DNA from 4 places in the Sodalis sp. RH15 genome. Region 4 is predicted to be linked to each of the others. Evidence: predicted binding sites of a transcription regulator. Region 4 holds the regulator's gene; each other region holds the start of a gene.
The links. Region 4 encodes sigma-54, which starts transcription at its own class of promoters, with help from an activator protein. Its sites were predicted from a motif close to GTTGGCACANNTTTCGCTNT; they were not measured.

Region 1 (7,389 bases), 960 kb from region 4:
GCCTGCATCGGCACCCTAACCCTCTTCGACACCCTTATCACCGATCAGTCCCCCCCGCGCAAATTCCACGACTACTGCCAGCAGCATAATATCGCCTTGATCTATCAGCCAGACTGACGAACCCGCCAACTCCGAAGCTGTACCGAGCGTGTTAAGGGAGACCGTGACAATGGGGTCGTAGCGGCCATCTGGTGGCCGCCGAGCACCCCATGGCGCGGTAAGCCCGCCAACTCCGAAGCTGTACCGAGCGTGTTAAAGGGAGACCGCGCCGATTTTCGGCAAAAAAATACCGGTCCATCTGCATGGACCGGCATCTTGTCTTCTCGTGCCTAAGATCAGACTTCTTTGCTGGAACGATTGGCGCGCTTACGATCGTTTTCAGTCAGATAACGTTTACGCAACCGAATGGAATGGGGAGTCACTTCCACCAGCTCATCATCATCAATAAATTCCAGCGCTTGTTCCAACGACAGCTTAATCGCCGTCACCAGCGTAGTGGCTTCATCGGTACCTGAAGCGCGCATGTTGGTTAATTTCTTGCCGGTCAGGCAGTTGACGGTCAAATCATTAGAACGGGTATGAATACCGATAATCTGGCCTTCATACACTTCCGCGCCGTGGCCCAGGAACAAGCGGCCGCGATCCTGCAGGCTGTACAGGGCGTAAGCAACCGCTTTACCCTGGCCGTTGGAAATCATCACGCCGTTCTGCCGCTGGCCGATTTCACCCGAACGCACATCGTCATAATGACTGAACGACGAATACAGCAGGCCGGTGCCGGAAGTCATGGTCAGGAACTCGGTACGAAAACCAATCAGGCCACGGCTGGGGATAATATAATCAAGACGGATACGGCCTTTGCCGTCCGGCAGCATATCGCGCATCTCGCCTTTGCGCATGCCCATCGCTTCCATCACCGGACCCTGGTTCTGCTCTTCGATATCAAGCGTAACCTGTTCGAACGGCTCCTGTTTTTTACCGTCAACGGTACGGTAGATAACCTTCGGACGGGAAACGCCGATTTCAAAACCTTCACGGCGCATATTCTCGATAAGCACCGACAAATGCAGCTCGCCGCGGCCCGACACCAGGAAGGTATCCGGGTCTTCGGTTTCTTCCACCCGCAGCGCCACATTATGCACCAGCTCTTTGTTCAGGCGCTCCAGGATCTGGCGGGACGTCACGTATTTGCCTTCTTTGCCGCAGAACGGCGAGGTGTTAACCCCAAAGGACATAGAGACGGTAGGCTCGTCCACGGTCAGCGGCGGCAGCGCTTCAACCTGGGCCGGATCGCAGATGGTATCGGAGATATTCAGTTCACCCAGACCGGTCAGGGCAATAATGTCACCGGCTTCAGCCAGTTTGGACTCGATACGCTGCAGGCCCATATGCCCGAGCACCTGACCCACTTTGCCATTGCGGCGCTTGCCTTCGTGGTCAATGATGGTCACTGCCTGGTTCGGTCTGACCGAACCGCGTTTGATGCGGCCGATACCGATAACGCCAACATAGCTGTTGTAGTCAAGCTGGGAGATTTGCATCTGGAACGCACCGTCGCTATCAACGTTGGGCGCTTCGACATTCTTCACGATCGACTCGAACAGCGGCGTCATATCCTCGGCCATGTTTTCATGTTCATAGCCTGCGACCCCGTTCAACGCGGAGGCATATATGATCGGAAAATCCAGTTGCTCATCGGTTGCGCCGAGGTTGACGAATAAATCGAACACCTGATCCACCACCCAATCGGGGCGTGCTCCGGGCCGGTCTACTTTGTTGATGACCACAATAGGCTTGAGACCGTAAGCAAAGGCTTTCTGGGTCACGAAACGGGTTTGCGGCATGGGTCCGTCCATGGCGTCCACCAGCAGCAGCACCGAGTCCACCATGGACATGACGCGCTCAACCTCACCGCCGAAATCGGCATGTCCGGGGGTATCAACGATATTGATACGGTACCCGTTCCAATTGATAGCGGTATTTTTCGCGAGGATGGTAATTCCCCGTTCTTTCTCCAAATCGTTGGAGTCCATCACGCGTTCGGTGGCGTCATTGCGGTCACCCAATGTTCCGGATTGTTGCAACAGCTTATCGACCAGGGTGGTTTTCCCATGGTCGACGTGCGCGATGATGGCGATGTTACGCAAATTTTCGATCACAACTTTGCCTCAGGCATTAGAAATAGCGCGTTATTGTACACGTTATAGGCGAAGGACTAAACAAGATCGCGCTGTTCTCTGCATTTGCGTCATTTTCAGCGCCCCATCATCCCTTTATCAGTGCAATGTTTCAATTATTCGCACGCATTGCACCAAAATAGTGCCCACTCAGCGCACAAATGCACTAAAATAGCACCCCCCCCCCAATCTGGTGCAGCTTGGCAACCGTTAAAAGGCCGCAATTCGGCGCCTCGCGTTCATTTAGCAATGTTGGCACAGTTTTAGCTTAGTTAAGCTTAGCCTAGGTAAGTTTAAAAAATCCATACCATACGATTTCGTTCCACGACGACAATGGCACATCCGGGAGAATATAAGTATGTCCGCTGAACACGTTTTGACGATGCTAAATGAACACGAAGTCAAATTCGTCGACTTGCGTTTCACTGATACGAAAGGGAAAGAACAGCACGTCACAATACCGGCCCATCAGGTGGATGCCGATTTTTTTGAAGACGGCAAAATGTTTGACGGTTCTTCAATCGGCGGCTGGAAAGGCATCAACGAATCAGACATGGTGCTGATGCCCGATGCAAGCACCGCCATGCTTGACCCGTTCTATGAAGAAACCACACTGATCATCCGCTGCGATATCCTTGAACCGGCCACCATGCAGGGTTACGATCGCGATCCGCGTTCCATCGCCAAGCGCGCTGAAGATTTTCTGAAATCATCCGGCATCGCCGATACCGTTTTTTTCGGACCTGAACCTGAATTCTTCCTGTTCGACGATATCCGTTTCGGTTCCTCCATTTCCGGTTCCCACGTTGCCATCGACGACGTCGAAGCGGCCTGGAATTCCGACAAGGTTATTGAAGGCGGCAACAAAGGCCACCGTCCGGGCATCAAAGGCGGCTATTTCCCCGTACCGCCGGTGGATTCATCACAGGATTTGCGTTCCGCCATGTGTTTGACCCTGGAAGAAATGGGTCTGGTGGTGGAAGCCCATCACCATGAAGTGGCTACCGCGGGCCAGAACGAAATCGCCACCCGCTTTAACACCCTGGTGAAAAAAGCCGACGAAATTCAAATTTACAAGTATGTCGTGCATAACGTCGCCCACGCCTTCGGCAAAACCGCGACCTTTATGCCCAAACCGATTTTCGGCGATAACGGCTCAGGCATGCATTGCCATATGTCTTTAAGCAAAGACGGCAACAACCTGTTCTCCGGCGACAAGTACGGCGGCCTGTCCGAAACGGCGCTGTTCTACATCGGCGGCGTAATCAAACACGCTAAAGCCATCAATGCGCTGACCAACCCCACCACCAACTCATACAAACGTCTGGTCCCGGGGTATGAAGCGCCGGTGATGCTGGCCTACTCCGCCCGCAACCGTTCCGCCTCAATCCGTATTCCGGTATCGCCGAGCCCGAAAGGACGCCGTATCGAAGTGCGCTTCCCGGATCCGGCCGCCAATCCGTATCTGGCCTTCGCCGCGCTGCTGATGGCCGGACTCGACGGCATCATCAACAAGATTCATCCCGGCGATGCCATGGACAAGAATCTGTACGATCTGCCTCCGGAAGAAGCGAAGGAAATTCCTCAGGTATGCGGATCGCTGGATGAAGCCCTGGCATCCCTCAGCGCGGATCGCGAGTTTTTGACCCGCGGCGGCGTCTTCACTGACGATACCATTGATGCTTACATCGAGCTGCGTACTGAAGAAGTTGACCGCATCCGTATGACGCCGCATCCGGTGGAATTCGAGTTGTATTACAGCGTTTAATTACATTGTGTTTTTTGTTGCCGTGGAAACTTTCAGCCCATCTTCGGATGGGCTTTTTTCTCCAGCAAACCTTGCGCGTAGCCATGCGCAATATTATCTAATGGACTAAAATGCACTAGAATAGTGCGGGAGACTGCTTTATGGCTACAGGCTCATTGCCCGATGCTGGGCAGATCCTAAATTCGTTAATAAACAGCATATTGCTGCTAGATAACGATCTTGCCGTTCATTACGCCAACCCGGCGGCGCAACAGCTGCTGGCGCAAAGTTCCCGTAAGCTTTTCGGTACGCCGTTGCCTGAATTAATGGGGTATTTTTCCCTCAACGTCGAATTGATGCGCGAAAGCCTTAATGCCGGACAAGGGTTTACCGATAATGAAGTTACCCTGGTGGTGGACGGACGGGCGCATATCCTTTCCCTTACCGTGCAACGCCTGCCGGAAGATTATTTCCTGATGGAACTGGCGCCGATGGACAATCAGCGGCGTCTGAGCCAGGAACAAATCCAGCATGCCCAGCAGGTGGCGGCGCGGGATCTGGTGCGCGGGCTGGCCCATGAAATCAAAAACCCCCTCGGCGGATTACGCGGCGCGGCGCAGCTGCTGGCAAAGGCGCTCCCCGATCCCTCCTTGCTGGAATATACCAAGGTCATCATCGAGCAGGCGGATCGCCTGCGCAACCTGGTGGATCGACTGCTGGGACCGCAGCAGCCCGGCATGCACGTGACGCAAAGCATCCATCAGGTGGCGGAACGGGTGTTTCAACTGGTCTCGCTGGAAAAACCGGACAATGTGACCTTGTTGCGGGATTACGATCCCAGTCTGCCCGAATTAGCCCACGATCCCGACCAAATGGAGCAGGTATTGCTGAATATCACCCGTAATTCGCTCCAGGCTTTGGGCGAAGACGGGGGAACGATAACCATCCGGACCCGAACGGCTTTCCAGCTTACGCTGCACGGCGTGCGCTATCGATTGGTAGCCCGTATCGATATTGAAGATGACGGCCCCGGCGTTCCCGCGCAATTGCAGGATACGCTTTTCTACCCGATGGTCAGCGGCCGCGAAGGAGGAACAGGCCTGGGGTTATCCATCGCCCGCAGTCTTGTCGATCAGAATTCGGGGAAAATTGAATTTAACAGTTGGCCGGGCCATACCGAATTTTCGGTTTACCTGCCTATTCGCCAGTGAGGTCACTATGCAACGAGGGATAGTCTGGATCGTCGACGACGATAGCTCCATCCGCTGGGTGCTCGAACGCGCCCTCACTGGAGCCGGGTTAACCTGCGCCACCTTTGAAGGCGGTAGCGAAGTGCTGGATGCGCTATCAACCCAAACCCCGGACGTGTTGTTATCGGATATCAGGATGCCCGGTATGGACGGTCTGGCGTTACTGAAACAGATCAAGCAGCGTCATCCCATGCTGCCGGTCATTATCATGACCGCCCATTCCGATCTGGATGCCGCAGTCAGCGCTTACCAGCAGGGCGCGTTCGATTACCTGCCTAAGCCTTTTGATATCGACGAAGCCGTCGCGCTGGTGGAGCGCGCGGTCAGCCATTATCTCGAACAGCAGCAGCCGGCGCGCGTCCAGCCCGCCAACGGCCCCACCACCGATATTATCGGTGAAGCGCCGGCCATGCAGGACGTTTTCCGCATTATCGGCCGCCTGTCCCGCTCCTCCATCAGCGTGCTGATCAACGGCGAGTCCGGTACCGGTAAAGAGCTGGTGGCCCATGCCCTGCATCGCCACAGTCCGCGCGCCAAATCCTCGTTTATCGCGTTGAATATGGCGGCCATTCCGAAGGATTTGATTGAATCGGAACTGTTCGGCCATGAGAAAGGCGCGTTTACCGGCGCCAATCAGGTCCGCCAGGGTCGGTTTGAACAGGCGGACGGCGGCACCCTGTTTCTGGATGAAATCGGCGATATGCCGCTGGATGTGCAAACCCGCTTGCTGCGGGTGCTGGCGGACGGTCAATTCTATCGGGTGGGGGGCTACGCGCCGGTCAAGGTGGATGTCAGGATCATAGCCGCCACCCATCAGAATCTTGAATTACGCGTCCAGGAAGGCAAGTTCCGCGAGGACCTGTTCCACCGGCTCAACGTAATCAGGGTGCACCTGCCGCCGCTGCGCGAGCGCCGGGAGGATATCCCGAAACTGGCGCGCTATTTCCTGCAGGTGGCGGCGAAAGAGCTGGGCGTGGAACCTAAAATCCTGCACCCGGAAACCGAAACCGCGCTGACCCGTCTGTCCTGGCAGGGCAATGTTCGTCAATTGGAAAACACCTGTCGCTGGCTCACGGTAATGGCCGCCGGCCAGGAAGTCTTGATCCAGGATTTGCCTCCGGAGCTGTTTGAAAGCACCACGCCGGACGCTTCGGTACAATCCCTGCCCGACAGCTGGGCCACGCTGCTGGCGCAATGGGCTGACCGCGCGCTGCGTTCCGGTCATCAAAATCTGCTGTCGGAAGCGCAGCCTGAGATGGAAAGGACGCTGTTGACCACGGCGTTGCGACATACCCAGGGACATAAACAGGAAGCGGCGCGATTGCTGGGCTGGGGAAGAAATACCCTGACGCGTAAACTGAAAGAACTGGGCATGGAATAACCCCGGCCGCCGGCGCTGTTGATCAGGCTTGTTGATGATTAAAAAAGCGACGGCGCCAGCAAAAATGCGGTTATTTTACTCTTTACATCCCGGGCTGACACAGTATGATCTTGTCGCTGACCCGGGAGGAAGACCATGTTGAATTCGTTGATCGCTTTGGTGACACACGGCGCGGATATGACGGCCGCCGCCGGCCATGCACCTCAGACGGCGCTGGCTGCGATACTCTGCGCTGCCCTGATCAATTTTTTTAGCTAACCGGCCGTCTTAGTCTTACCGGCCAAATTGCGAATCCATTCTTGAAATCCACCGTCAGGTGGATTTCAAGCTTCGTGTCGTCATGCCCCATTACACCGGCACCGCTCGCCCCCTCCCCGTTCAAATCACCTGAGAAAACTGGCGCTGGCGCAGCTTGTCACGCAAATAAACGTCAAAACACATACAGATATTGCGTATCAGCAAACGCCCCTTCGGGGTCACATTGATATCCCGGTCCGTTATGTCCAGCAAGCCGTCCCGCTCAAGGGGACGAAGCTGTGCCAGATCCTCGGCGAAATAGTCGACGAAACGGATGCCGTAACGGTTTTCCAACGCGTCAAAATTGATGGAAAACTGACAAATTAGCGCTTTTATGACATCCCGGCGCACGCAATCATCGGTGGTAAGGGCCACGCCCCGCCATAACCCGTTGCCCTGACGGGAGACGCTCTCGGCATAGCTCTTCATCTCTTTCTGGTTTTGCACATAACTGTCGCCAATCATGCTGATGGCCGATACGCCCATACCCAGCAATTCGCAGTCGCCGCGGGTGGTATACCCCTGAAAATTACGATG
Region 2 (7,389 bases), 730 kb from region 4:
CGGCTGGCTGAAAAGCGGGAAAATCGACGCGGTAACCGCCGATATACAGGCAGTGCACCAGGTTTGCGCCGCCACACCATTGAAGGTTATATTGGAAACCTGCCTGTTGAGCGAAGAGCAGATCGTGCAAGTTTGCCAGATTTGCCGCGAACTTAAGGTGGCCTTTGTGAAAACGTCCACGGGTTTTAGCACCGGCGGCGCCCGGGAACAGGACGTCAGGCTGATGCGGCAGACCGTTGGGGCGGACGTAGGCGTCAAGGCATCCGGCGCCGTTCGCGATCGTCAGACCGCGCAAACCATGATACTGGCCGGCGCCACCCGTATCGGCACCAGTTCCGGGGTAAGTATTGTGACGGGCGCAGCAGCCACCGGCAAATATTGACTGTTCACACCGGCGAACATTGGAACAATTGACGCAGGGTACACTATGGAAACGCGGCGCGAAGAAAGGATTAACAGGCTGATACAGGCTTTAAAGCGGGAAGACAAAATCCATCTGAAGGATGCCGCCGTCCTGCTGGGCGTATCAGAAATGACCATCCGCCGCGATCTCAGCGCCGAGCCGGCGCAGGTGGTTCTGCTGGGGGGATATGTCGTCAACGATCCGAAAAACAGCTCAGTCACCCACTACTTTGTGTCGGATCAAAAAGCCAAGCACGTTAAAGAAAAAAGCATTACCGGCCGTATGGCGGCCCAAATGATTGAAAAAGACGACACGGTTTTTTTTGATTGCGGAACCACCACGCCATTCATTATCGACGCCATCAACCAAGACCTGGCATTCACCGGCATTTGCTACTCGCTGAATACGTTCCTGGCATTGCAGGATCTGCCCAACTGCAAAGTCATACTGTGCGGCGGTGAATTCCATCCGGCCAACTGCATATTCACTCCACTGACCCAATATTCCATTCTGGATAACATCTGTCCCGACAAGGCGTTTATTTCCGCCGCCGGGATAGATATTCACTACGGTGCGACCTGCTTCAATTTTGATGAGCTCACCATGAAGCACCGCGCTTTATCCCTGTCGCAGCAAGGAATTCTGGTGGCCGATCACAGCAAGTTCGACAATATCAAACCCGCCTGCATCGGCACCCTAACCCTCTTCGACACCCTTATCACCGATCAGTCCCCCCCGCGCAAATTCCACGACTACTGCCAGCAGCATAATATCGCCTTGATCTATCAGCCAGACTGACGAACCCGCCAACTCCGAAGCTGTACCGAGCGTGTTAAGGGAGACCGTGACAATGGGGTCGTAGCGGCCATCTGGTGGCCGCCGAGCACCCCATGGCGCGGTAAGCCCGCCAACTCCGAAGCTGTACCGAGCGTGTTAAAGGGAGACCGCGCCGATTTTCGGCAAAAAAATACCGGTCCATCTGCATGGACCGGCATCTTGTCTTCTCGTGCCTAAGATCAGACTTCTTTGCTGGAACGATTGGCGCGCTTACGATCGTTTTCAGTCAGATAACGTTTACGCAACCGAATGGAATGGGGAGTCACTTCCACCAGCTCATCATCATCAATAAATTCCAGCGCTTGTTCCAACGACAGCTTAATCGCCGTCACCAGCGTAGTGGCTTCATCGGTACCTGAAGCGCGCATGTTGGTTAATTTCTTGCCGGTCAGGCAGTTGACGGTCAAATCATTAGAACGGGTATGAATACCGATAATCTGGCCTTCATACACTTCCGCGCCGTGGCCCAGGAACAAGCGGCCGCGATCCTGCAGGCTGTACAGGGCGTAAGCAACCGCTTTACCCTGGCCGTTGGAAATCATCACGCCGTTCTGCCGCTGGCCGATTTCACCCGAACGCACATCGTCATAATGACTGAACGACGAATACAGCAGGCCGGTGCCGGAAGTCATGGTCAGGAACTCGGTACGAAAACCAATCAGGCCACGGCTGGGGATAATATAATCAAGACGGATACGGCCTTTGCCGTCCGGCAGCATATCGCGCATCTCGCCTTTGCGCATGCCCATCGCTTCCATCACCGGACCCTGGTTCTGCTCTTCGATATCAAGCGTAACCTGTTCGAACGGCTCCTGTTTTTTACCGTCAACGGTACGGTAGATAACCTTCGGACGGGAAACGCCGATTTCAAAACCTTCACGGCGCATATTCTCGATAAGCACCGACAAATGCAGCTCGCCGCGGCCCGACACCAGGAAGGTATCCGGGTCTTCGGTTTCTTCCACCCGCAGCGCCACATTATGCACCAGCTCTTTGTTCAGGCGCTCCAGGATCTGGCGGGACGTCACGTATTTGCCTTCTTTGCCGCAGAACGGCGAGGTGTTAACCCCAAAGGACATAGAGACGGTAGGCTCGTCCACGGTCAGCGGCGGCAGCGCTTCAACCTGGGCCGGATCGCAGATGGTATCGGAGATATTCAGTTCACCCAGACCGGTCAGGGCAATAATGTCACCGGCTTCAGCCAGTTTGGACTCGATACGCTGCAGGCCCATATGCCCGAGCACCTGACCCACTTTGCCATTGCGGCGCTTGCCTTCGTGGTCAATGATGGTCACTGCCTGGTTCGGTCTGACCGAACCGCGTTTGATGCGGCCGATACCGATAACGCCAACATAGCTGTTGTAGTCAAGCTGGGAGATTTGCATCTGGAACGCACCGTCGCTATCAACGTTGGGCGCTTCGACATTCTTCACGATCGACTCGAACAGCGGCGTCATATCCTCGGCCATGTTTTCATGTTCATAGCCTGCGACCCCGTTCAACGCGGAGGCATATATGATCGGAAAATCCAGTTGCTCATCGGTTGCGCCGAGGTTGACGAATAAATCGAACACCTGATCCACCACCCAATCGGGGCGTGCTCCGGGCCGGTCTACTTTGTTGATGACCACAATAGGCTTGAGACCGTAAGCAAAGGCTTTCTGGGTCACGAAACGGGTTTGCGGCATGGGTCCGTCCATGGCGTCCACCAGCAGCAGCACCGAGTCCACCATGGACATGACGCGCTCAACCTCACCGCCGAAATCGGCATGTCCGGGGGTATCAACGATATTGATACGGTACCCGTTCCAATTGATAGCGGTATTTTTCGCGAGGATGGTAATTCCCCGTTCTTTCTCCAAATCGTTGGAGTCCATCACGCGTTCGGTGGCGTCATTGCGGTCACCCAATGTTCCGGATTGTTGCAACAGCTTATCGACCAGGGTGGTTTTCCCATGGTCGACGTGCGCGATGATGGCGATGTTACGCAAATTTTCGATCACAACTTTGCCTCAGGCATTAGAAATAGCGCGTTATTGTACACGTTATAGGCGAAGGACTAAACAAGATCGCGCTGTTCTCTGCATTTGCGTCATTTTCAGCGCCCCATCATCCCTTTATCAGTGCAATGTTTCAATTATTCGCACGCATTGCACCAAAATAGTGCCCACTCAGCGCACAAATGCACTAAAATAGCACCCCCCCCCCAATCTGGTGCAGCTTGGCAACCGTTAAAAGGCCGCAATTCGGCGCCTCGCGTTCATTTAGCAATGTTGGCACAGTTTTAGCTTAGTTAAGCTTAGCCTAGGTAAGTTTAAAAAATCCATACCATACGATTTCGTTCCACGACGACAATGGCACATCCGGGAGAATATAAGTATGTCCGCTGAACACGTTTTGACGATGCTAAATGAACACGAAGTCAAATTCGTCGACTTGCGTTTCACTGATACGAAAGGGAAAGAACAGCACGTCACAATACCGGCCCATCAGGTGGATGCCGATTTTTTTGAAGACGGCAAAATGTTTGACGGTTCTTCAATCGGCGGCTGGAAAGGCATCAACGAATCAGACATGGTGCTGATGCCCGATGCAAGCACCGCCATGCTTGACCCGTTCTATGAAGAAACCACACTGATCATCCGCTGCGATATCCTTGAACCGGCCACCATGCAGGGTTACGATCGCGATCCGCGTTCCATCGCCAAGCGCGCTGAAGATTTTCTGAAATCATCCGGCATCGCCGATACCGTTTTTTTCGGACCTGAACCTGAATTCTTCCTGTTCGACGATATCCGTTTCGGTTCCTCCATTTCCGGTTCCCACGTTGCCATCGACGACGTCGAAGCGGCCTGGAATTCCGACAAGGTTATTGAAGGCGGCAACAAAGGCCACCGTCCGGGCATCAAAGGCGGCTATTTCCCCGTACCGCCGGTGGATTCATCACAGGATTTGCGTTCCGCCATGTGTTTGACCCTGGAAGAAATGGGTCTGGTGGTGGAAGCCCATCACCATGAAGTGGCTACCGCGGGCCAGAACGAAATCGCCACCCGCTTTAACACCCTGGTGAAAAAAGCCGACGAAATTCAAATTTACAAGTATGTCGTGCATAACGTCGCCCACGCCTTCGGCAAAACCGCGACCTTTATGCCCAAACCGATTTTCGGCGATAACGGCTCAGGCATGCATTGCCATATGTCTTTAAGCAAAGACGGCAACAACCTGTTCTCCGGCGACAAGTACGGCGGCCTGTCCGAAACGGCGCTGTTCTACATCGGCGGCGTAATCAAACACGCTAAAGCCATCAATGCGCTGACCAACCCCACCACCAACTCATACAAACGTCTGGTCCCGGGGTATGAAGCGCCGGTGATGCTGGCCTACTCCGCCCGCAACCGTTCCGCCTCAATCCGTATTCCGGTATCGCCGAGCCCGAAAGGACGCCGTATCGAAGTGCGCTTCCCGGATCCGGCCGCCAATCCGTATCTGGCCTTCGCCGCGCTGCTGATGGCCGGACTCGACGGCATCATCAACAAGATTCATCCCGGCGATGCCATGGACAAGAATCTGTACGATCTGCCTCCGGAAGAAGCGAAGGAAATTCCTCAGGTATGCGGATCGCTGGATGAAGCCCTGGCATCCCTCAGCGCGGATCGCGAGTTTTTGACCCGCGGCGGCGTCTTCACTGACGATACCATTGATGCTTACATCGAGCTGCGTACTGAAGAAGTTGACCGCATCCGTATGACGCCGCATCCGGTGGAATTCGAGTTGTATTACAGCGTTTAATTACATTGTGTTTTTTGTTGCCGTGGAAACTTTCAGCCCATCTTCGGATGGGCTTTTTTCTCCAGCAAACCTTGCGCGTAGCCATGCGCAATATTATCTAATGGACTAAAATGCACTAGAATAGTGCGGGAGACTGCTTTATGGCTACAGGCTCATTGCCCGATGCTGGGCAGATCCTAAATTCGTTAATAAACAGCATATTGCTGCTAGATAACGATCTTGCCGTTCATTACGCCAACCCGGCGGCGCAACAGCTGCTGGCGCAAAGTTCCCGTAAGCTTTTCGGTACGCCGTTGCCTGAATTAATGGGGTATTTTTCCCTCAACGTCGAATTGATGCGCGAAAGCCTTAATGCCGGACAAGGGTTTACCGATAATGAAGTTACCCTGGTGGTGGACGGACGGGCGCATATCCTTTCCCTTACCGTGCAACGCCTGCCGGAAGATTATTTCCTGATGGAACTGGCGCCGATGGACAATCAGCGGCGTCTGAGCCAGGAACAAATCCAGCATGCCCAGCAGGTGGCGGCGCGGGATCTGGTGCGCGGGCTGGCCCATGAAATCAAAAACCCCCTCGGCGGATTACGCGGCGCGGCGCAGCTGCTGGCAAAGGCGCTCCCCGATCCCTCCTTGCTGGAATATACCAAGGTCATCATCGAGCAGGCGGATCGCCTGCGCAACCTGGTGGATCGACTGCTGGGACCGCAGCAGCCCGGCATGCACGTGACGCAAAGCATCCATCAGGTGGCGGAACGGGTGTTTCAACTGGTCTCGCTGGAAAAACCGGACAATGTGACCTTGTTGCGGGATTACGATCCCAGTCTGCCCGAATTAGCCCACGATCCCGACCAAATGGAGCAGGTATTGCTGAATATCACCCGTAATTCGCTCCAGGCTTTGGGCGAAGACGGGGGAACGATAACCATCCGGACCCGAACGGCTTTCCAGCTTACGCTGCACGGCGTGCGCTATCGATTGGTAGCCCGTATCGATATTGAAGATGACGGCCCCGGCGTTCCCGCGCAATTGCAGGATACGCTTTTCTACCCGATGGTCAGCGGCCGCGAAGGAGGAACAGGCCTGGGGTTATCCATCGCCCGCAGTCTTGTCGATCAGAATTCGGGGAAAATTGAATTTAACAGTTGGCCGGGCCATACCGAATTTTCGGTTTACCTGCCTATTCGCCAGTGAGGTCACTATGCAACGAGGGATAGTCTGGATCGTCGACGACGATAGCTCCATCCGCTGGGTGCTCGAACGCGCCCTCACTGGAGCCGGGTTAACCTGCGCCACCTTTGAAGGCGGTAGCGAAGTGCTGGATGCGCTATCAACCCAAACCCCGGACGTGTTGTTATCGGATATCAGGATGCCCGGTATGGACGGTCTGGCGTTACTGAAACAGATCAAGCAGCGTCATCCCATGCTGCCGGTCATTATCATGACCGCCCATTCCGATCTGGATGCCGCAGTCAGCGCTTACCAGCAGGGCGCGTTCGATTACCTGCCTAAGCCTTTTGATATCGACGAAGCCGTCGCGCTGGTGGAGCGCGCGGTCAGCCATTATCTCGAACAGCAGCAGCCGGCGCGCGTCCAGCCCGCCAACGGCCCCACCACCGATATTATCGGTGAAGCGCCGGCCATGCAGGACGTTTTCCGCATTATCGGCCGCCTGTCCCGCTCCTCCATCAGCGTGCTGATCAACGGCGAGTCCGGTACCGGTAAAGAGCTGGTGGCCCATGCCCTGCATCGCCACAGTCCGCGCGCCAAATCCTCGTTTATCGCGTTGAATATGGCGGCCATTCCGAAGGATTTGATTGAATCGGAACTGTTCGGCCATGAGAAAGGCGCGTTTACCGGCGCCAATCAGGTCCGCCAGGGTCGGTTTGAACAGGCGGACGGCGGCACCCTGTTTCTGGATGAAATCGGCGATATGCCGCTGGATGTGCAAACCCGCTTGCTGCGGGTGCTGGCGGACGGTCAATTCTATCGGGTGGGGGGCTACGCGCCGGTCAAGGTGGATGTCAGGATCATAGCCGCCACCCATCAGAATCTTGAATTACGCGTCCAGGAAGGCAAGTTCCGCGAGGACCTGTTCCACCGGCTCAACGTAATCAGGGTGCACCTGCCGCCGCTGCGCGAGCGCCGGGAGGATATCCCGAAACTGGCGCGCTATTTCCTGCAGGTGGCGGCGAAAGAGCTGGGCGTGGAACCTAAAATCCTGCACCCGGAAACCGAAACCGCGCTGACCCGTCTGTCCTGGCAGGGCAATGTTCGTCAATTGGAAAACACCTGTCGCTGGCTCACGGTAATGGCCGCCGGCCAGGAAGTCTTGATCCAGGATTTGCCTCCGGAGCTGTTTGA
Region 3 (7,389 bases), 2.4 Mb from region 4:
GCACCAGGACTTTGTCACCGGGGCGGATTACCGACAGCAGCACCGCTTCGATACCGGCGCGTGACGTGCCGTCCACCAGCAGCGTCCAGGGGTTTTCGGTCTTGAACACCCCACGGTACAGCGCCATCACTTCATTCATATAACCGGTCATGGCGGGATCGTATTGTCCCACCAGTTGGCTGGCCATCGCCCGCAGCACCCGCGGATCGGCGTTAATCGGACCCGGCCCCATCAAGAGACGGGACGGGGGATTGATTTGATCGTACTTTGCATTATCCAACATGAGTTATCCTTTGATACCACCATTCGTTTTCGTTAGATGACCGATAATCTTCGGATTGCCGCAGGTCGGGCCACGCATCGCCGGGGACCAACATAGAGGAGATGGTCAGGCATTCCCGGTGCCGCGCATCGGGACAATGATCAGGCATCTCCTAAACCGCGCACCGAGGCGATAAACTGTTTCAGCTCCGCCGTTTGCGGCCTGGCGAACAATTGACGGCTTTGCCCCTGCTCCCACACTTTGCCCTGGTGCATAAACACCACCCGATCCCCCACCTCCCGGGCGAAATTCATTTCATGGGTCACAAGTATCAGGGTCATGCCTTCGGCGGCCAATTTCTCCAGCACCTTCAGCACTTCTCCCACCAGCTCGGGATCCAGCGCCGAGGTAATCTCATCGCACAGCAGCACCTTGGGGTCCATCGCCAGCGCGCGGGCAATGGCTACCCTCTGCTGCTGGCCGCCGGACAGGCTCGAGGGATAATAATCCAAACGGTCTCCCAACCCGACCTTATTCAGCATCAGCTCGGCCAGTTCGCGGCATTCCGCCGCTTTTTTCCCCAGCACCCGGCGCGGCGCCAGCATGACATTTTGCAGCGCGGTCATGTGCGGGAACAGATTAAAACTCTGGAAAACCATGCCCACCGAACGGCTTATTTCCCGGGCTTGTGAATCGCGGTTGGTGACCGTCATGCCCCCCAGCTTGATGCTGCCTTCCTGGTAACCTTCCAGGCCGTTGATGCAGCGCAGCAGGGTGCTTTTGCCGGAACCGCTGCGGCCGATGATGGAGACCACCTCCCCCTGGTCGATATCCAGATCGATGCCTTTTAGCACGTGGTTTTGGCCGTAATATTTCTGCACCTGATTAATGGTTATCAGCGGCATGAAGCTTTCTCTCCAGATAGTGGCTGAAGCGGGACAGGGGGTAACACATAATGAAATACCCCAGCGCCACCAGCCCGAAGACTTTAAAGGGCTGGAAGGTGACATTGGACAGCATGGTTCCCGCTTTGGTGAGCTCGACAAAACCGATGATGGAGGCCAGGGCGGTGCCTTTAATGACCTGCACCGAAAAACCCACCGTCGGCGCGATGGCGATGCGCACGGCCTGGGGCGCCATCACGCGCAGCAGGGTCTGGCCGAAGCTTAAGCCCAGACAGCGTGACGCCTCCCATTGTCCTTTGGGCAGGGCGTCGATACTGCCGCCCCAGATATCCACCAGGAACGCGCTGGTGAACAGCGTCAGGGCCAGCGCCGCCGCCAGCCAGGGACTGACGTCAATGCCGAACAGCGCCAGGCCGAAAAAAGCCAGGAACAGCTGCATCAGCAGCGGCGTACCCTGAAACAGGTTTGAGTAGGCGCGGATAGCCTGTTTCAGCCAGCGCCGGCGCGACAGGCGCATCAGCATCAGCGGCAACGTTACCAGGCCGCCGCCGACAAAGGCCACCAGTGACAATAACAAGGTCCAGCGCGCGGCCAGCAGCAGGTTGCGCACGATATCCCAGTCGGTGAACGAGGTCATGACATCCCTCCGCCGAATATCAGGCGGCCGGCCCGCAGCAGAACCTGCCGCATCAGCAGCGACAGCGCCAGATAGATAAGCGTCACCACCAGGTAAACCTCAAAACTCAGGAAGGTGCGCGACTGGATAAGGCTGCCGGCAAAGGTCAGCTCTTCATATGAAACCTGGGAAACAACCGAAGAACCAAGCATCACAATCACACACTGGCTCACCAGGGAGGGATAGATGCGTCCCAACGACGGCGGCAGAACCACCCGCAGAAAAACCTGCCCGCGGGACAGGCCCAGCACCCGGCCCGCTTCCCACTGGCCTTTAGGCGTCACCTGGATGCCGGCGCGGATGATTTCGGTACTGTAGGCGCCAAGGTTCACCAGCATCGCCAGCAGCGCCGCCTCGCCGGCGGTCAGCTTCAATCCTAGCGCCGGCAGGCCGAAGACGATAAAAAACAGTTGCACCACAAAAGGCGTATTGCGGATAAGTTCCACATAAAGGCCCCATACCCGGCCCGGCAGAGCATACCGGCTGCTGCGTACGGCCGCTCCGCAGATGCCGATGGCGATGCCGCCCACGGTGGCGACGGCAGCCAGCTTGATGGTCACCCACAGACCGGACAGCAGTTGCGGCAGGTAGGGCCAAAGCGCCGGGAAGTTGAGCTGATAGGTCATGGGAGTGGCATCCTCAGGCGCCCAAATCCGCCGGCAGCGGCGCTTTCATCCATTTTTCGGACAGGCTGTTCAGGGTATTGTCCTTCAGCGCTTCGGTGATAAGCGCGTTAACCTTCTCCTTCAGCGCCGGTTCATCCTTGCGCAGGCCGATAAAGCAGGGGGAATCCTTCAGCATGAATTTCGGCACCGGCGCTTTGGCGGGGTTCTGGCGGGCAATGGCGCTCACCACCAGATTGCCGGTGGCCACATACTGCACCTGGCCGGACATATAAGCCGACAGCGTGGTGTTATTGTCTTCGTAACGTTTGATCTGCGCATCTTTCGGCGCCAGGTCGGTCAGCACCATATCCTCCACCGCGCCGCGGGTCACCGCTATGGTCTTGCCGCTAAGCTCGGCCGGCGCTTTGAGCCCATCGTCCTTCGGCCCGAATACGCCGAGGAAAAACGGGGCGTAGGCCCGGCTGAAATCGATGGTTTTTTCACGTTCGGCGTTTTTACCCAAACTGGATATCACCAGATCCACCTTATCCGTTTGCAGGTAAGGCACCCGATTGGCGCTGGTCACCGGCACCAGTTGCAGTTTGAGCTTCATCTTGTCGGCCAGATAATGCGCCATATCGATATCGTAGCCCTCGGCCTGCATGTCTGTGCCGATGGAACCAAAAGGCGGGAAATCCTGCGGGATGGCAACGCGCAACACGCCGCGCTGCTGGATTTGCTGCCACTGATCGGCCATGGCCGCGCCGGCTTGGGTCAGCAACAGGACCGCGCCCGCCAGGGCAATAAGCTGTTTTCTGATGGTCATTCTCGGTTTCCCAGGTGAAATGATGAAACTAATGATTCTACAATCAGTCAATCTGCAACTAATGTGCCAAATGAAGCCGGACATTTTCCCCGCGCACGGGCACGGCGTAACCTATTGTTAAACGCGGTCAGTCGGGGTATTCGGGGGTTTTCGCGGGCTGAGGATGTGCTTTTTCAGCGAAGGCCGTATGCACCGCCAGTGGGCAAATGCACCACTCCGGCGCGCCGTTTTATTACGTGCGGCGCTGCTCAAGCTCTTCCAGGGAGCCGTACCAGTCCGCAATGTTATGGATGCGCTGCCGCCCCTGGGCCAGGGTGTCGTGCAACAGCGCATTGCTGATTAAATTCACCAGGCTCATGGCCGACGAATAGGAATCAAACGCCGATACGCTGTCCAGCGGCGTGGCCAAATGCCAACGCGCCAGCGGGATCAGGGCCTGCGCCTGGGGCTCGCTTATCAGCAGCACCGGCACATTATTGTGTTGAAGTTTTGCCAAGAACGGGCGGATTTGCGGGGTACGCCGGCGAAACGCCACCACCACCACCATATCATCGCCGGTGAGATCAATGACCTCTTCCGCCAGGGTTTGTCCCGGCTGGGGCAGCAGGTTAACCTGGCTGCGCACTTGCAACAGCTGCTGACGCAGGTGCATCGCCACCGGATAACTGTTGCGCAACCCCACCAGGCACAGTCGCCGTGCGTGGCTCATGGCCTGGATCACCGCGGAAAACTGCGGGCCGTCCATTTGGTTGACCCAGTGGGTCAGATTAGCCATTTCCTGTTTGTAATGCCGCTCCAGCAGCGTATTGCCCAGCACCGCGTCGCGGCGATCCGCCAAGGGCATGCCGCTTTGGCGCAGCGTGCGCAGCTCATCGCGGACCTGGCGGTAATTCTCATATCCCAAACGCCGGAACAGTCTGCTTACCGTCGCCTTGGACACCCCGCTCAGCCTCGCCAGTTCGGCGCTGTTATAGCTGGTCATATCGTCAAAATGATCGGCAATGAACCCGGCTATGCGCTGTTCCTGCGGCGACAAACGGGCATAAGCGTCACGCAGCCGCTCATCAAAAGGCGTCATGTTCCCTGATTCCCTGTTACTTTCGTTTCAACCTACCCTAGCATATACCCTCCATCTTTCAAGTTGCAGCTGTGCTGGCTGTAACTCGAAAGCTATTGGGTATCGCGTGCCTTATGTCACCTATGTCAATAGCGGTCCGCACGTTGGAACGCCTCTTGCTTAACTCACCTTATCCATCCTTGGCGACAGGACCATGCCCCCGATGAACCACAGTAATATCGCGCCGATGGGAATGGCGGTAACGCCCCATCATCTGGCCAGTGAAAGCGCCCTTTCTATTCTGCGCGCCGGCGGTAACGCCATCGACGCCATGGTTGCCGCGGCCGCCACCATCTCGGTGGTCTACCCGCATATGACCGGGCTTGGCGGCGATGGTTTTTGGCTGATCGTGCCGCCGCAGGGGGATCCCGTTGTCATCGACGCCGGCGGACCGGCGGGTTCCCTTGCCGCCATATCGCTGTATGACGGGCTGAAGGCTATCCCCCATCGCGGCCCGAAATCGGCCCTGACCGTTGCCGGGACGGTGGCGGGATGGGCGGAGGCGCTGACGCTGTCCCGGGAAATGGGCAATCCGTTGCTGCCGCTTTCGCAACTGCTGGGGGATGCCATTCGTTATGCCGCCGACGGTATGCCGGTGTCATTATCCCAAGCCCGGGCATCCGCGGAAAAATTCGATGAGCTGGCGAAGCAGGCAAGCTTTGCCCGGCAGTTTCTGCCTCAAGGCAAGCCCCCCGACGCCGGCAGCCGGTTTATTCAGCCGCAATTGGCGGATACCCTCACCCGCCTGACGGTGGAAGGACTGGACAGCTTTTATCGCGGACCGCTGGCGGCTGATATGGCCCAAGAGATGGCCCTGCTGGGCATGCCCATCACCGCCGACGATTTAGCGGCGTTTCATGCCCGGCGAAGCATCCCGCTGCGTTTGTCGCACAGCATGGGAGAACTGTTTAATCTGGCGCCCCCCACCCAGGGTTTGGTATCCCTGATGATCCTGGGGCTGACGGATCGTCTCCCCTGGGCCAATGAGTCGGAAAGCCACTGCATTCACGCCATTGTCGAGGCCACCAAACTGGCTTTTGCCACGCGGGACAACTGTATAACCGATCCGGGCCATATGACGCTGGATGCCCAAAGCCTGCTGGCGGCGCCGGTGCTGGACGGGCTGTCGGAACGGATAAACAGCGGGCAGGCGGCCCCCTGGGGCAGTGTCCTGTCGCCGGGGGATACGGTTTGGATGGGCATCATTGACAGCAGCGGGCTGGCGGTATCCTTTATCCAAAGCCTTTACCATGAGTTCGGCAGCGGCGTGCTGCTGCCGAAAAGCGGCGTACTGTGGCAAAACCGCGGCGCGTCCTTCAGCCTGGACCCGGCGCATCTGCGGGCCCTGGCCCCTGGCAAATATCCTTTTCATACCCTGAATCCCGCCGCGGCGAAGCTCCATGACGGACGAACGATGATTTACGGTTCCATGGGCGGCGACGGCCAGCCGCAAACCCAGGCGGCGTTGTTTATCCGCCATGTAATGCAAGGAATGCCGCTGCAGCGGGCCATCAGCGCGCCGCGCTGGCTGCTGGGGCGCACCTGGGGACAGGCCACGGATACGCTGAAACTGGAGGGGCGTTTCTCCGCCGCGACGGTGGCGTCCTTGCGCGCCCTTGGCCACCAGGTGGAGATGCTGCCGGAATTCAGCGAAGCGGTAGGCCACGCGGGAGCGGTTATCCGCCATAACAACGGCATGCTGGAAGGGGCGTTTGATCCCCGCAGCAACGGCAGCGCCGCCGGTTTTTGAACGCGCTATGCAAAACAGTCAGAAATCTATCGAAATTGACGTTCAGTGCTTGCCGGAAAACGCCAATACGGGCATTCTGGCGCAGCCCTTTTTACATAGGCGGTCAGATATTATTTTAAACGGATAGTATTTAAACGACCCAGCAAGAGTGCACGCCGCATGAAAAGTGAATTTATCGATCGCCCCGCGATACTGGCGGAAGTCAACGCCGCCTTTTACCGCTACGAGCAGGCGCTTATCACCAACGATGTCGCCGTACTGGATGAATTGTTCTGGCACGACCCGCGCACTATCCGCTACGGCGCCGGCGAAAATCTTTACGGTATCGAGGCTATCCAGGCCTTTCGGGCAACGCGGCCGGCCAACGGGCTGGACCGGGTATTGCAAAATACCGTCATCACTACGTTTGGCGACGATATGGCGGTGGCAAATACCGAATTTACCCGCCCAAGCACCGACCGTATCGGCCGACAAACCCAGACCTGGGTAAAACTGGCCTGCGGCTGGCGCATTGTCGCCGCTCATATCAGCCTGATGGGATAACCCGGCGCGCGGGTTTATTCATGCTCCGGCCGCGGCGGCTTAAAAGGGTGATGGGAAATCCAATGCTCGGCGATGTCCTGCCGGCGGCAAATCCATACCTGCTCATGCTGCTGGATGTAATCCAGAAACCGCTGCAGCGCCCGAAAGCGTCCTGGCCGCCCGAGGATGCGGCAATGCATGCCCACCGACATCATTTTCGGCGAGGTCTCCCCTTCGTCGTACAAAACGTCAAAGCTGTCCTTGAGATAGGAATAGAACTGATCGCCGCTGTTGAACCCCTGGGGCGTAGCAAAACGCATATCATTCGTTTCCAGGGTGTAGGGAATGATAAGATGCGGCTTAACGGATCCGTCCGTGCAGGCTACCTGAGTCCAGAAAGGCAGGTCGTCGCCGTAATAATCACTGTCATAGAGAAACCCGCCGTGCTCCACCACCAGCCGCCGGGTATTGGGGCTATCGCGACCGGTGTACCATCCCAGTGGGATCTTGCCAAATAGTTCGGTCAGCGCGTCCACCGCCTGATGCATATGCTGGCGTTCGGTTTTGGCGTCCATACCCTGATAGTGCAGCCAGCGCCAGCCGTGGCTCACCACATCGTATTTCGCCTGTTTGACGGCCTCCACCACCGGCGGATTGCGCGCCAGGGCCATCGCCACGCCAAAGAGGGTCAGCGGCAGGCCGCGGCGCTGAAATTCCTGATGAATA
Region 4 (7,389 bases):
GGCAAAACGCCTGGCAGTCTCAACACGCACCGTGCGGGCGGATATTATTGCTTTAAACGAAATTATCGCGCAGTACGGGGCCGCCTTTGTGTATAACCGCGGCAGCGGCTATCAATTGAAAGTAGATGACCCGTCGCTATTCTCCACCCTGCAACAGACGGTAAACCATCGCGTCAATCCGACGCCGCGCACCGCCTCGGATCGGGTGGATTATCTGTTGATCCGCTTTTTGACCTCCGCGTTCTCGTTAAAGCTGGAGGATCTGGCGGATGAATGGTTTGTCAGCCGTGGAACGCTGCAAAATGATATGGCCGAGGTGCGTGAGCATCTGGCGCGCTATAACCTGAATATTGAAACCAAGCCGCGCTACGGCATGAAACTGTTCGGCGCCGAGCTGTCTATCCGGGCCTGTTTGACCGACCTCTTGTTCCAGCTCGATGCCGGGGATCACGCCAATCCGCTGCTGAAAACCGAAAGCCTGGATCGCGGGACCTATGAAAAGCTTACCCGTTTTATGCATCAACTGCTGGCGCAATCGTCCATCCGCCTCACCGATGAAAGCGAGCGTTATCTGAATTTTTATTGCGCCGTGGCCATCAAGCGCATCGCCGGCGGTTTTCCCCTGACGGAGTTCGAGGCGGAAGAGGGCGATCCGGCGGTGAAACAGATATCGGTGCGGCTGATGGCAGAGCTGAAATCCCTGGCGGGCAAAGAGATCCCGGCGGCGGAAGAGGCTTACCTCAGGGTGAATATCGCCGCGCGGCGGGTGCAGAATATCCTGCCCACGGATATTAACGCTGACGACGACGAGTCGCTGGTGGACTATATCCTGTCCTATATCAATACCCACTATAACTACGATTTACGTGGCGATAAGCAGTTGTGTACCGATCTGCTTACTCACATCAAGACCATGATTACCAGGGTAAAATATCAGATTAATATCCCCAATCCGCTGTTGGCCAAAGCCAAGCAGCATTATCCCATGGCCTATGATGTCACCCTGGCGGCGGTGAACAGCTGGGGCAAATATACGCCGTATGTGATAAGCGAAAATGAAATCGGCTTCCTGGTGCTGCATATCGGCGTGGGTCTGGAGCGCCATTATGATATCGGCTATCAGCGTCATCCCCAGGTGCTGCTGGTGTGCGATAGCGGTAACTCTACGGTGCGTATGATTCAGGCGCTGCTGAGCCGCAAATACCCGCAAATCAGCGTGACCCGGGTCATTTCATTGCGGGAATACGAGAGATTGCCGGCGTTGGAGGAGGATTTTGTGATTTCCACCGTTCGGCTGGAGGAAAAGAACAAGCCGGTGATGGTACTGGCGCCGTTTCCCAGTGATTACCAGCTTGAGCAACTGGGTAAACTGGTGCTGGTGGATCGTACCCGGCCTTATATGCTGGAAAAGTTTTTTCATGAAAATTATTTTATGATCGTTGATAAGCCCATGGATCAACAGGATCTGTTCAAGCGGGTGTGCGGGCAATTGAAACGCGATGGGTTGGTGGGTAAAGATTTTTATCCGTCGGTGGTTGAGCGGGAAGCCATTGTCAGCACGCTGCTGGGGGACGGTATCGCATTGCCCCATTCGCTGGGATTGCTGGCGAAAAAAACGGTGATTTATACCATATTGGCGCCCCAGGGTATTCCGTGGGGCGATGGCGAAATCGCCTACGTGGTTTTTTTGCTGGCCATTAACAAGACTGATTATGAAGAGGCGATGGCGATTTACGAGCTGTTCGTGAATTTTGTCCGTGCGCGCGCCATGCCCAGGCTGCGGGAGAGCCGTGATTTCGCCGGCTTCAAGGCGGTGGCCATTGATAGCCTGAGCCGGGCTTAATCAGTCTTCGTTAAAGCCGGCGTTGAAGAGTTCAATGATAGCCGCCAGCGCCCGTTCTTCATCAGGGCCGGTGGCTTCGATTTCAATCAGCCCGCCCTTGGCGGAATCCAGCATCAGCAGCGCGATAACGCTGCTGGCTTCCGCTTCGGTCCCGAAGTCGTTGCGCAACAGCACCTCGGCGTCAAAGCTTTGCACCAGATCGAATAATTTCATGGCTGGCCGGGCATGCATGCCGAGACGATTCTTGATTTCCACCGTTTGCTTGACTGTCATGAGCGTTTTTCCAGGGTTCGGTGTCTGGATTGGACATTTTTGCCGCGGGAGCGGAAATAATCCGCCAACTGCTCGGCAACATACACTGAACGGTGTTTGCCGCCGGTACAGCCAATGGCCACCGTTAAATAGCTGCGGTTGTTGGTCTCCAGCATCGGCAGCCACAGTTCGAGATAACTTCGGGTTTGGTAAATGAAATTATGGACTTCGGTGTGCCGGTCGAGAAAGGCCGCCACCGGTTTATCCAGACCGGTCATCGGCCGCAGTTTCGGATCCCAGTGCGGGTTGGGCAGGAATCGTACGTCAAAAACATAGTCCGCATCGATGGGCAGGCCGTGTTTGTAGCCGAAGGACTCAAACACCATGGTCAATTCGCGCTCGCGTTTGCCCAGCAGCCGGGTGCGGAGCATTTCCGCCAGTTCATGCACCGACATTTCCGAGGTGTCGATAATCAAATCGGCCCTGGAGCGCAGCGGTTCCAGCAGTTCGTTCTCCTGATCGATGGCGCTTTCCAGCGACAGGTTCTTGCTCGACAGCGGGTGCAGGCGCCGGGTATCGCTATAACGGCGGATCAGGGTGCTGCGCTCGGCGTCGAGAAACAGCAACTGCGGCGAAAAGCTTTGCGGCAGGTTATCCATTGCATGCTCGAAAATTTCCGGCGTTTCGGGCATGTTGCGCACGTCAATACTGACCGCGGCGGAAATATTGCGATCCGCCAGGGTGGCGGCCAGCTGCGGCAGCAATACCACAGGCAGGTTATCGACGCAATAAAACCCCATATCTTCCAGCGCGCGTAGCGCCACTGACTTCCCTGAACCGGATCGACCGCTGACAATCATCAGCACCATGACGACTCCCCTCTGGCATTAACATCGACGCATTGGCGAAGAGGCCGCTATTTCCGCCAATCAAACCCCGCGGGTCGGTAAGCGTAGGACACTGCGCGTTAAGACCCGGCTTCTGTTTCCGTCATGATTTCATAAAGTTCTTCGTCGCTTTGAGCGGCGCGTAGCCGGCGGCAGACCGTTTTATCAGCCAGACGCTTGGCTACCAACGATAGCGTATGCAGGTGCGTTTTGCATTGTTCCGCCGGCACCAGCAGGGCAAAAAGCAAATCCACCGGTTGATTATCGATGGCATCGAAGGCGATGGGCTGCTCCAGGCGGATAAATACCCCCACCGCCCGCAGCGTGTCCTCTTCCAGTTTGCCGTGGGGGATCGCGATTCCATTACCGATACCGGTACTGCCCATGCGTTCACGGGTTAATACGGCGTCAAATACCACCTGCGGCGCCAGGTTAAGCTGTTTGGCCGCCAGTTCGCTGATAATTTCCAGCGCGCGTTTTTTGCTCTGGCACTGAATGGAGCCGCGGGTGCATTCAAGGCTTAACACCGTATTGATTTGCATTGCTGTATCGTTAGTCATTTCGTTTCACTTAGGCGCTGATTCACCTTTAAGACTCATCGGCCCATTATACCCGTCATCTTGCGAGTCGCGGGTGTGTTGGCTTAGTTACTCGGCTCATCCATGAGCCTCGCCATTACGAGCCGATGCGAGGTCAGGCTGCGACAATGGCTACAGTGAATTAAAACTGTTTCAGTTTATCTTTATGCTTATTAAGTTGACGCGCCAGCTTATCTATCAGCAGATCGATGGCGGCATACATATCATCCGCTTCCGAAGTCGCGTGCAGCTCGCCGCCATTGACATGTATCGTCGCTTCAGCGATCTTCTGCACCTTTTCGACTTTTAGAACAATATATACCTGATTGATTCGGTCGAAGTACTGTTCAAGCTTGGAAAATTTCGCAGTAACGAAATCGCGTAACGCATCGGTGATATCAACACGCTGTCCGGTAATATTCAGCTGCATAGTGTCTTCCTTCTCTGTGGAGGTCAAACCAATTGTTTTCGCTGGTTCGACGGCGGGATGGATAAGGACTCACGATATTTTGCCACGGTACGCCGTGCTACCATAATACCCTGATCGGAAAGCAGGGTAGTCAGCTTGCTGTCGCTGAGCGGCTTCGCCGGGTTTTCTGCGGCGATCAGTTTTTTCACCAGCGCGCGAATGGCCGTTGAGGAAGCTTCTCCGCCCCCTTCGGTATTGACGTGACTGGAGAAAAAATATTTAAGTTCGTAGATACCGCGCGGGCTGTGCAGATATTTTTGCGTGGTAACGCGAGATATGGTTGATTCATGCATATCCACCGCCTGGGCGATATCCGCCAGCACCATGGGACGCATAAACTCTTCCCCCTGTTCGAAAAATGCCTGCTGCTGCTCTACGATGCAGCGGGTGACTTTCAACAGGGTGTCATTACGGCTTTCAAGACTTTTAATCAGCCAGCGGGCTTCCTGCAGGTGGCTGCGGATAAACTGCCCGTCCGCATCGTTTCGGGTGGTGTTGCCCAGCGCCGCGTATTGCTGATTGATTTTAAGGTTGGGAATGCTGTCGGTATTGAGTTCCACCGTCCAGCGGTTATGCACTTTGCGCACCAGGACATCGGGTATCACATACTGCGATTCGGTGGTATTGATGGATTGGCCCGGGCGGGGATCCAGGGATTGAATCAGCGCCATCGCCGATTTCAACACCTCTTCTTTCAGCCGCGTCGACCTCAGCAGGGTACGGAAATCGTGGCTGGCCAGCAAATCCAGGTAATCGGTGACGATAAGCCTGGCTTCCGCCAGATACGGAAAATCCTTTGACAGCTGCGACAGCTGAATGAGCAGGCAATCACGTAAATCCCGCGCCGCCACACCCACCGGATCGAATCGCTGGACTCGTTTCAGCACCGCTTCCACTTCATCCATGGTCACGCTCTCTACGCCGATGCTCTCCAGGATATCTTCCAGCGGCACGGTGAGATAACCAGTCTCATCCACCGCATCCACGATGGAGGTGGCGATAGCGATGTCGGTGTCGGAAAAAGGCGTCAGCTCCACTTGCCACATCAGGTAATCCTGCAGCGTCTGAATGGTCTCGCCCTGGTAAATCGGCAGCTCCTCGTCGCGGTAATCCGTACCGGTGCCGGACGGGGTGCCCGCTGAATACATTTCGTCCCAGGTAGCGTCCAGCGGCAGTTCTTCCGGCATATCCTTTTGCTCCATCGCCTCGCGGGTATCGAGGGATTCGGAGTCGGGAGCGTCGTGCGGCGTGTCTATTTCTTCATGAACGTCCGATTGTTCGAGTAAAGGATTGCTTTCCAGCGCAGTCTGTATTTCCTGCTGGAGTTCAAGCGTGGACAATTGCAACAGACGTATCGCCTGCTGTAACTGCGGAGTCATGGCCAGTTGCTGACTAAACCTGAGTTGCAAACCTTGCTTCATATGATGCGTTAATTAACCTCATGGCCCTTCATTCTTCAGGACACCTTATCAGAGGCGGAACTCTTCGCCCAGATAAACACGTTTCACCTGCTCGTCCTGGAGGATTTCAGCCGGGGACCCGTGCGCGATGAGTTTACCCTGACTGACTATATAAGCACGCTCGCACACGTCCAGCGTCTCGCGCACATTATGATCGGTAATCAACACCCCGAGCCCGCTGTCGCGCAAATGTTCGATAATTTTTTTGATATCGATAACGGAAATCGGATCCACACCGGCAAAAGGTTCATCAAGCAAAATGAATTTAGGGTTGGCGGCCAGGGCGCGGGCGATTTCCACCCGGCGCCGCTCGCCGCCGGAAAGAGATTGTCCCATATGATCGCGCAGATGGGCGATATGGAACTCCTCCATCAGGGCATTGGCCCGGTCCTCGCGCTGGGCGCCGCTCAAATCCTTCCTGATTTGCAGCACCGCCATCAGATTATCATAGACGCTGAGGCGGCGGAAAATGGAGGCTTCCTGCGGCAGATAGCCGATACCCCGGCGCGCGCGGGTATGCAGCGGCAGGATACTGATGTCGTCGTCGTCAATAACGATGCGGCCGGCGTCGCGCTGAATGATGCCCACAACCATATAAAACGTGGTGGTTTTGCCCGCACCGTTGGGTCCCAGCAATCCGACAATTTCGCCTGAACTGACCTTGAGGCTGACGTTTTCCACCACGTGGCGGCCTTTGTAAGCTTTAGCCAGGTTTTCCGCGATTAATGTTGCCATAGGAGCTGTTAACCTTGTTAATTAGCGGTGGGTTTAACCGCCGGAGCGGCCTTCTTGGCCGGTGCGGCTTTAGCAGCCGGTGCGCCCGGCGCGGCCGGGGTTTTATCCTGCAACTGGGACGGCACCAGCACGGTTGTCACCCGCTTGCCTTTGTCGCTGAAGGCCTCCATCTGCTGCTGTTTCACCAGATAGGTAATACGATCGCCTTTGACGTTGCTGTCCAGCTGTTCGATGTAAGCGTCACCGGTAAGAATGACATAGTCGTTGGCCAATTCGTAACGCACCTTCTGCGCATGGCCCTTCACCGGTTTACCGCTGTCCTGCATCTGGTAGAAGGTAACCGGATTCCCGTAGCCTTCCACCACTTCCTTGCCCTGCACGCCGTTGGGACGGGTAATGACGACCTTATCCGCCCTGATATCGATGGAACCTTGTTTTACCACCACCGTGCCGGTCAGCGTCACGGTATTGGTGAGCATATCAACCGCCTGCTGCGCGGAGTCAACATTGATCGGCTGGTCGGTATCGCCGGTCAGCGCCATGGCCTTGGCGCTGAGCAGTAACAGCGCGCCGGCGGCGATGATGTTATGGATTTTGCTGCTGGTTCTGAATTTCATAAGAGGTCTTGACCTTTTCAATCAACTGGGCAGTCTTGCTTCGCAGATTTCCGCGCATCTTTGTGCCTACAGAGTTAAAGCCGACGCCATATAAGGTGACTACGTCATCAGAAGACACATCCTGCGTCACCAGATTCACTACCGCGTTATCGGTTCTGATGTGCTGCAGCTGTGATGTGTCGGTCAGGCTGTCTACCTGAACATGGCCATATAAATAAAGCATTTTATCACCGGTCAGCTTGGCCTGATCGGCTTTGACTGTCCAGGTCGCGACCTTGTTTTCATCGTACATCGTCGCCACCGGTCGGGTAAACCAGGTGATTTGTTCCACGGCATATTGTTTTACATGATCGGATATCAGCCGGTAGTTCAGGCTCCCCAAAGGGTTATAGACCGTAGTGACGGTATGCTCGCTCTGATAGGTCGGCTCGCCGGTATCCGTCACCGCCGGGGCCGTCGCGTTGTCGTTATCCGCCAGGTTCCAGCCGATGAGCACCAATACCACGATAACCAGCAGCAGGGTAACCCAATATTTTGTCTTACTCATA

Region 1: a site for sigma-54 is predicted at 2,429-2,448, ahead of glnA (glutamate--ammonia ligase). Genes of this name have one in related genera too.
Region 2: a site for sigma-54 is predicted at 3,513-3,532, ahead of glnA (glutamate--ammonia ligase). Genes of this name have one in related genera too.
Region 3: a site for sigma-54 is predicted at 4,495-4,514, ahead of ACL2XO_RS21485 (gamma-glutamyltransferase family protein). Genes of this name have one in related genera too.

Annotation. Positions count from the first base shown of each region.
Region 1 is NZ_CP178738.1:6,177,881-6,185,269, forward strand. It holds gene deoR (DNA-binding transcriptional repressor DeoR) at 1-117, shown strand, start outside; gene typA (translational GTPase TypA) at 336-2,159, opposite strand; gene glnA (glutamate--ammonia ligase) at 2,536-3,945, shown strand; gene glnL (nitrogen regulation protein NR(II)) at 4,086-5,135, shown strand; gene glnG (nitrogen regulation protein NR(I)) at 5,143-6,555, shown strand; gene ACL2XO_RS27945 (YshB family small membrane protein) at 6,691-6,813, shown strand; gene hemN (oxygen-independent coproporphyrinogen III oxidase) at 6,934-7,389, opposite strand, start outside.
Region 2 is NZ_CP178738.1:205,457-212,845, forward strand. It holds gene deoC (deoxyribose-phosphate aldolase) at 1-382, shown strand, start outside; gene deoR (DNA-binding transcriptional repressor DeoR) at 428-1,201, shown strand; gene typA (translational GTPase TypA) at 1,420-3,243, opposite strand; gene glnA (glutamate--ammonia ligase) at 3,620-5,029, shown strand; gene glnL (nitrogen regulation protein NR(II)) at 5,170-6,219, shown strand; gene glnG (nitrogen regulation protein NR(I)) at 6,227-7,389, shown strand, end outside.
Region 3 is NZ_CP178738.1:4,723,056-4,730,444, forward strand. It holds gene ACL2XO_RS21455 (pyridoxal-phosphate-dependent aminotransferase family protein) at 1-283, opposite strand, end outside; gene ACL2XO_RS21460 (amino acid ABC transporter ATP-binding protein) at 424-1,167, opposite strand; gene ACL2XO_RS21465 (amino acid ABC transporter permease) at 1,148-1,804, opposite strand; gene ACL2XO_RS21470 (amino acid ABC transporter permease) at 1,801-2,469, opposite strand; gene ACL2XO_RS21475 (transporter substrate-binding domain-containing protein) at 2,483-3,274, opposite strand; gene ACL2XO_RS21480 (MurR/RpiR family transcriptional regulator) at 3,507-4,352, opposite strand; gene ACL2XO_RS21485 (gamma-glutamyltransferase family protein) at 4,555-6,141, shown strand; gene hpxZ (oxalurate catabolism protein HpxZ) at 6,301-6,684, shown strand; gene puuE (allantoinase PuuE) at 6,699-7,389, opposite strand, start outside.
Region 4 is NZ_CP178738.1:938,724-946,112, forward strand. It holds gene ACL2XO_RS04360 (BglG family transcription antiterminator) at 1-1,843, shown strand, start outside; gene npr (PTS phosphocarrier protein NPr) at 1,844-2,116, opposite strand; gene rapZ (RNase adapter RapZ) at 2,113-2,964, opposite strand; gene ptsN (PTS IIA-like nitrogen regulatory protein PtsN) at 3,063-3,542, opposite strand; gene hpf (ribosome hibernation promoting factor) at 3,703-3,990, opposite strand; gene rpoN (RNA polymerase factor sigma-54) at 4,014-5,450, opposite strand; gene lptB (LPS export ABC transporter ATP-binding protein) at 5,499-6,224, opposite strand; gene lptA (lipopolysaccharide ABC transporter substrate-binding protein LptA) at 6,242-6,841, opposite strand; gene lptC (LPS export ABC transporter periplasmic protein LptC) at 6,810-7,388, opposite strand; gene kdsC (3-deoxy-manno-octulosonate-8-phosphatase KdsC) at 7,385-7,389, opposite strand, start outside.